Regions from separate parts of the Pseudomonas sp. KH_040 genome, predicted to be linked through region 1. Evidence: predicted binding sites of a transcription regulator. Region 1 holds the regulator's gene; the other holds the start of a gene.
The links. Region 1 encodes FliA, which starts transcription of late flagellar genes. Its sites were predicted from a motif close to CTAAAGTTTNNNNNNNNNNNGCCGNTAA; they were not measured.
Positions count from the first base shown of each region.

Region 2: flgM (flagellar biosynthesis anti-sigma factor FlgM) is a predicted target of FliA. The motif match lies at 1,307-1,334, and genes of this name have one in related genera.

Region 1 covers NZ_CM174487.1:1,869,256-1,872,660, forward strand. The annotation lists gene flhF (flagellar biosynthesis GTPase FlhF) at 1-893, shown strand, start outside; gene fleN (flagellar synthesis regulator FleN) at 1,010-1,840, shown strand; gene fliA (RNA polymerase sigma factor FliA) at 1,837-2,577, shown strand; gene AC3IUF_RS08390 (chemotaxis response regulator CheY) at 2,744-3,115, shown strand; gene AC3IUF_RS08395 (protein phosphatase CheZ) at 3,134-3,405, shown strand, end outside.
Region 2 covers NZ_CM174487.1:5,015,398-5,018,802, forward strand. The annotation lists gene AC3IUF_RS22315 (chemotaxis protein CheV) at 1-377, opposite strand, end outside; gene flgA (flagellar basal body P-ring formation chaperone FlgA) at 460-1,221, shown strand; gene flgM (flagellar biosynthesis anti-sigma factor FlgM) at 1,370-1,696, shown strand; gene AC3IUF_RS22330 (flagella synthesis protein FlgN) at 1,745-2,212, shown strand; gene AC3IUF_RS22335 (flagellar brake protein) at 2,301-3,047, shown strand; gene AC3IUF_RS22340 (MFS transporter) at 3,115-3,405, opposite strand, start outside.

The DNA.
Region 1 (3,405 bases):
TGATGGAAGTCCAGCTCGGTACCCTGGCCTGGAATCAGCTGCAAGGCAGCCGTCCGGCGCAGGCCAATCTGTATCGCCGTCTGCAACGTATCGGCCTGTCCGGCCCGTTGTCGCGCGATCTGCTGGCGATGATCACCGATATCGAAGAGCCGCGTCAGGCCTGGCGCATGTTGCTCGCGCACCTGGCACGGATGATTGCCGTACCGGAAGTCGAGCCGCTGGAAGAGGGCGGTGTGATTGCCATGGTCGGCCCGGCCGGCATGGGCAAGACCACTACGCTGGCCAAGCTTGCCGCGCGTTATGTGCTGAAATACGGCGCGCAGAATGTCGCGCTGGTGAGCATGGACAGTTTCCGTATCGGCGCTCAGGAACAGCTGAAGACGCTGGGTCGCATTCTCAATGTGCCGGTGACCCACGTCGATCCGGGCCAATCGCTGGTGCAGGTGCTGGATCCACTGCTGCGCAAACGCGTGGTGTTGATCGATACTGCCGGCCTGCAAGCCAGCGATCCAGCCCTGCGCATGCAGCTCGAAAGTCTGGCCGGGCGTGGCATTCGGTCAAAAAATTATCTGGTCTTGGCAACCACCAGCCAGAAACAGGTTCTAACCGCCGCTTATCACAGTTACAAGCGTTGCGGGCTTGCCGGCTGCATCCTGACTAAACTGGATGAAACGGCCAGCCTTGGCGAAGTGTTGAGCCTGGCGATCAGTCATGAATTGCCGGTCGCGTACCTGACCGATGGCCCACGGATTCCGGATGATTTGCATCTGCCGCGTCGTCATCAACTGGTCAGCCGCGCCGTCAGCGTGCAAATGCAGGAAGAACCCAGCGAAGAAGCCATGGCTGACATGTTCGCTGATATCTATCACAGCCCGACCAAGCAGGTAGGCTGAGGTATTCATGAACAGTTTTTGTACCTACATCGATGGTCTGCCATGCATTGTTCCGGTTGTGAACGCGCAGCCAGTAATGTGGCCTCCGTCTATGCAAGACAAGGTAAAGAAATAACATGGGCAGCATGCATCCCGTACAGGTGATCGCGGTGACCGGCGGCAAAGGTGGCGTCGGCAAGACTAACGTGTCAGTGAACTTGTCGCTGGCGCTGGCAGAGCTTGGCCGTCGGGTCATGCTGCTGGACGCCGACCTCGGTCTGGCGAACGTTGACGTATTGTTGGGGCTGACCCCTAAGCGCACGCTGGCCGACGTCATCGAAGGCCGTTGCGAATTGCGCGACGTGCTGTTGCAAGGCCCCGGTGGCATTCGCATCGTGCCGGCGGCGTCCGGCACGCAGAGCATGGTCCACCTGAGCCCGGCGCAACACGCCGGCCTGATCCAGGCGTTCAGCGACATCGGCGACAATCTCGACGTATTGGTGATCGACACCGCTGCGGGTATTGGTGACTCGGTAGTCAGTTTTGTTCGCGCAGCCCAGGAAGTGTTGCTGGTGGTCTGCGACGAGCCGACGTCCATTACCGACGCCTACGCGCTGATCAAATTGCTCAACCGCGATTACGGCATGAACCGCTTCCGCGTCCTCGCCAACATGGCGCAGAGCCCGCAGGAAGGGCGCAACCTGTTCGCCAAGTTGACCAAGGTCACGGATCGCTTCCTTGACGTGGCCCTACAATATGTCGGCGCCGTGCCTTACGACGAAAGCGTGCGTAAAGCGGTGCAGAAGCAGCGTGCGGTGTATGAAGCCTTCCCGCGTTCCAAGTGCGCACTGGCGTTCAAGGCGATCGCGCAGAAGGTCGACACCTGGCCGCTGCCCGCCAACCCGCGTGGCCACCTTGAGTTTTTCGTCGAGCGCCTCGTGCAGCAAACGGCAGGGCCCGTGCTATGACCGCAAGCGGTATGAACTACTACAAGAAGTCGGCACGTGACGCGCAGTACGAACTGATCGAGCGTTACGCGCCACTGGTCAAACGCATCGCCTACCACTTGCTGGCGCGTTTGCCGGCGAGTGTGCAGGTCGAAGACCTGATCCAGGCCGGAATGATCGGTCTGCTCGAAGTCTCGACCAAATATGACGCCAGCAAAGGCGCCAGTTTTGAAACGTACGCGGGCATTCGAATCCGCGGCGCGATGCTCGACGAAGTGCGCAAAGGGGACTGGGCGCCACGCTCGGTTCACCGCAATACCCGTATGGTCAGTGACGCAATTCGCTCAATTGAAGCTAAAACCGGCCGTGACGCTAAAGATCACGAGGTTGCAGCCGAACTCCAATTGAGTCTCGACGATTACTACGGGATTTTGAATGACACCTTGGGCAGCCGCCTGTTCAGTTTCGACGACCTGCTGCAGGACGGCGAACACGAAGGGCTGCACGAGGATGGCGCGAGTGCTCATCTTGAGCCGTCGCGCGATCTGGAAGATGAACGTTTCCAGGCTGCGTTGGCGGACGCGATTGCCAATTTGCCGGAGCGTGAGCGACTGGTGTTGGCGCTGTACTACGACGAAGAGCTGAACCTCAAGGAAATCGGTGAAGTCCTTGGCGTCAGTGAATCGCGGGTCAGCCAGTTACACAGCCAGTGCGCGGCCCGTTTGCGGGGGCGTTTGGGGGAGTGGCGAGCGCGCTGAAGGCGGTGTGGGGACACTGCGAACGAGGCTGGTGCGGTGATGAACGGCACCGGTCTTGCTCTGTTGTGCTCCAGACAGTCTTCGAGTGCTAAGCCGATTGATTGAAGTGGCGCGTCCAGGTGCTGGGCGCGTTTAAGACTGCTTGGAGGTCGAATTGAACAAAGACATGAAAATCCTCATCGTTGATGACTTCTCAACGATGCGGCGGATCATCAAGAACCTGCTGCGTGATCTTGGGTTCACCAACACCGTCGAGGCTGACGATGGCGTGACTGCCATTCCAGTGCTCAACAGCGGCAGCATCGACTTTCTGGTAACGGACTGGAACATGCCGGGCATGACCGGTATCGACCTGCTGCGCCACGTGCGTGCCGATGAAAAGCTCAAGCACCTGCCAGTGCTGATGGTGACTGCAGAAGCCAAGCGCGAGCAGATCATTGAAGCCGCTCAGGCCGGTGTAAACGGCTACGTAGTCAAACCTTTCACGGCTCAGGCGTTGAAAGACAAAATCGAGAAGATTTTCGAACGCATCGGCTGATGAACGCGCGGGGGAGCTATGGAGCATAACGAATCTTCACAGGGCGATTTCGAGTCGACCCTGAAAAAACACGCGGTCGAACTGGTCGAAAGCCTTGAAAAAGGCAGGTTCGGCGACGCTGTGCAACTGATCCATGAGCTCAATCAGACCCGTGACCGTGGCCTGTACCAGGAAGTGGGCAAGCTCACACGTGAACTGCACAGTGCGATCGTCAACTTCCAGATCGACCCGAACATGCCGCAGGCCGAGGAAGTGTCGCAAATCACCGACGCCACCGAACGCCTGGGCTA
Region 2 (3,405 bases), 3.1 Mb from region 1:
CCCTTGGGTGGTGGATGAATCTCTTCCCAGTTCATGTTAACGATGCGCTCCACCGAGCGGACCAGGAAACCCTGGGTCTTGGTGTTGTACTCCGTGATGATCACGAACGGGTTGTTCTTGTCTTTCAACGCTCCGGAACCGGTAGCCATTGCCAGATCAAGGATCGGAATGGTCGCCCCCCGGATATTTGCCACCCCGCACACGACAGGACTGGACTTGGGCATCAACGTCAGCGACGGGCACTGCAACACTTCCCGCACCTTGAACACGTTGATTCCATAGAGCTGCTGACCGTCGAGACGGAACAACAACAGCTCCAGGCGATTCTGCCCTACCAGTTGCGTGCGCTGGTTCACCGAATCCATTACACCAGCCATGCCCAGACTCCTACACCAACGCCAAGTGTTGTTGCGACGCACATTCATTGCTAAACGGCACGGCGCTTGCTTTTTAACTCGTATGAACGCTCAAACGACATTTTTCCGACGCCTGACATCACCCCTTCGCAAAGGGCTTGGTGCCGCGTGCGCCATTTGCTGCTTTTTCGCTGGCAGCCCTGCCATTGCTGATGCGGTTACCTTGCCTGACATGCTTATCGGCGTCACTCAGGGCTTTCTTGAATTCACCGTAGAAGACTATCTGGCTACCAGTCAAACGGAAGGCCGCTATGAAATCGAAGTAAACCAGCTCGACCCGCGTATGCGCATGCCTATGTGCGACAAGGAATTGACAGCGACTCTGGAGAGCCCGGCACGTCCTTTGGGCCGGGTTACCGTGAAGGTCCGCTGTGAGGGCACCTCGCCCTGGACCGTGTTCGTGCCCGCTCAAGTCCGCCTGTTTCGCGAGATTGTGACAACTACCCGACCGCTGAAACGCGCAGGGATTATCGAGCCACAGGACGTGACCCTGCGAGAGCGCGACGTGAGCACGATCAACCAAGGCTTTCTGACCTCGGTAGACGAAGCGATCGGGCAGAAATTGACCCGACCAACGGTAGCCGATCAGGTCATTACCCTGGTTCATCTGGAACAGGCCGAAGTCATTCGCAAGGGCGATCAAGTGGTCATCACTGCGCGCAGCGGCACGCTCGCCGTGCGCATGCCCGGTGAAGCGCTGGCCAATGGCGGTTTGAAAGAACAGATCCGGGTGAAAAACCTCAACTCGCAACGGGTCATCAAGGCGCAAGTCACCGCGCCGGGCCAAGTGGAAGTGGCGATGTAGAAAACTGGCGCTAGCCCCGGCTGTTCCCTAAACTGTGCCGCAGCAGGACACGCGCCGGCGCATGCAAGGCTCATTGTAAATGTGCCTAAAGTTTTCCAGGGGATGGCCGAAAACATGGCAAGCGTCCAAATTCCCAGAGGTTTTTATCATGGTCATCGATTTCAGCCGTTTGAACAGCTCCTCGTCACTTACGGGCAGTACACGTACCAGCAACGCCAAGGAAACCGCCGAAACCGGCACCTCCGCGCCGCTGAATACCCAGGCCGAAACGGCCAGTACCGCAAAAAGCGGGGAATCGGTACACCTCAGTAATGAGGCTCAACAGTTGCAGAAGGTCACTGACAAGCTGCGCGATCAACCTGCTGTCGACAAAGCCCGTGTGGCCGAGTTGAAAGCCGCGATTGCCGATGGCAGCTATAAAGTCGACAGCAACCGTGTAGCCAGCAAACTGCTCAACTTCGAAGCCCAGCGCTAGGCCTTTGCCGGCGCGAGGCTTTTGGACGCTTAACACCCAAGGCCAGCCATGCACGACACTAATTTATTGCAACTGATCAACGACGACTTTGCTCCAGCTCAACAATTGCTGGAGTTGCTGCAAACCGAATCTCTCGCGTTGCACGGTCGCGACATGCCCCTGCTGGAAGAAATTCTGGCGCACAAACAGGCATTGATCATTCTGCTTGAACAGCATGGCCGCAAACGCAGCGAAATCCTCGCCAGCCTCAACCTGCCGACTGATCGTACAGGCCTTGTGCAACTGGCCAGCCAGTCGAGCATTGGCGAGCAGCTGTTGACGCAAGGCGATGCATTGACCGATCTGATCGCTCAATGCCAGGCCGCCAACGTCAAGAATGGCCAGTCCATTCAGATCCAGCAGGCCGCCACGGCCAATCAGCTGAAGATCCTCACCGGCGGTGAAGCGCCAGCGCTTTATAACGCCAGTGGCACCTTTGCCAAACCCGCCATACCGCGTCCGCTCAGCCAGGCATGAGCCGTTGATGCGCCAGCTCTATCAACCCGCGGAACATGCTGGCAAAATGCTGGCTAGTCGTCATATTTTGTCTGGAGATTGATTAACCGTGTCCAACGCCCTCAGCGCGGATGATGCTCCGCAGCCCCCTAAGGTGCTCACCACGCCACTGGAAATCTCCAGCAACCTGCGCCAGCTGCAAGAAAGCCACGATCCGCTGATCATTACCTTTCATGAGCGCAGCCAGCGCTTCCAGAGCTATCTGATCAAAGTCGACCGCGACAGCGCTTCGATCGCGCTGGACGAGATGATCCCACGTGACGGCGAACGCTTCCTGCTGGCCGGCGAGCCGTTCAAGGTCGAAGGCTTTCATGACGGTGTGCGCATTGCCTGGGAATGCACCGGCACGCTGAATATCGAGGAATCCGACGGTGATCGCTTCTACACCGGCGAGCTACCGACCGAAGTGGTTTACCACCAGCGCCGCAATGCTTTCCGCGCCGCACTGAAACTGACTGATCTGGTCAGCGTTGAACTGGGCGGTGAAAAGCTCAAGGCGCCGATCAACGGCAAACTGCTGGATATCTCCGCGACCGGCTGCAAGCTGCGTTTCGAAGGCGATATCACTGATCGCCTGCAACTGGGCCAGGTCTATGACCGCCTGATCGCCCCGCCGCTGTTCGGCAACCAGCCGACCTCCGTTGAACTGCGTTATCTGCACTTCGAAGAAAAACTCAACATCACCTTCGCCGGCCTGCGTTTCCACAACATCAGTGGTCAGGCCGCGCGCAACGTTGAGCGTTTTGTGTATCAGCTGCAACGTGAGGCACGCCGTTTCGACAAAGACGATCTCTGATTCGTCCGGCCAATAAAAAGGGCAGCCCAGGGCTGCCCTTTTTTATGCGCCATGCGTTTTGTTCAGTTCAAGGTCTGCCGCCACTGAGATCCGGAGCAGGCTTGTCACTGCCACTATCAGGCTCCGCTTCTGCTGCAAGCTCTGGCTGCGCATCGGGTTCAGGCTCTGGCTCTGGCTCAGGCGTTGTCGGCGCCTGCAAAGGGTCCTGCACCATCTGCTCCTGCACCACCTGCTCGTCTACTCGAGGGTCGAGGGCCGCCACCAGTGGCGAGCTGGACATACTGTCGGGCATGGCCACGTGATGCAGTGGCGCGTCGTCGACCTGATGCAGATTGGTCACGGCTTTCGGCCGGATCCG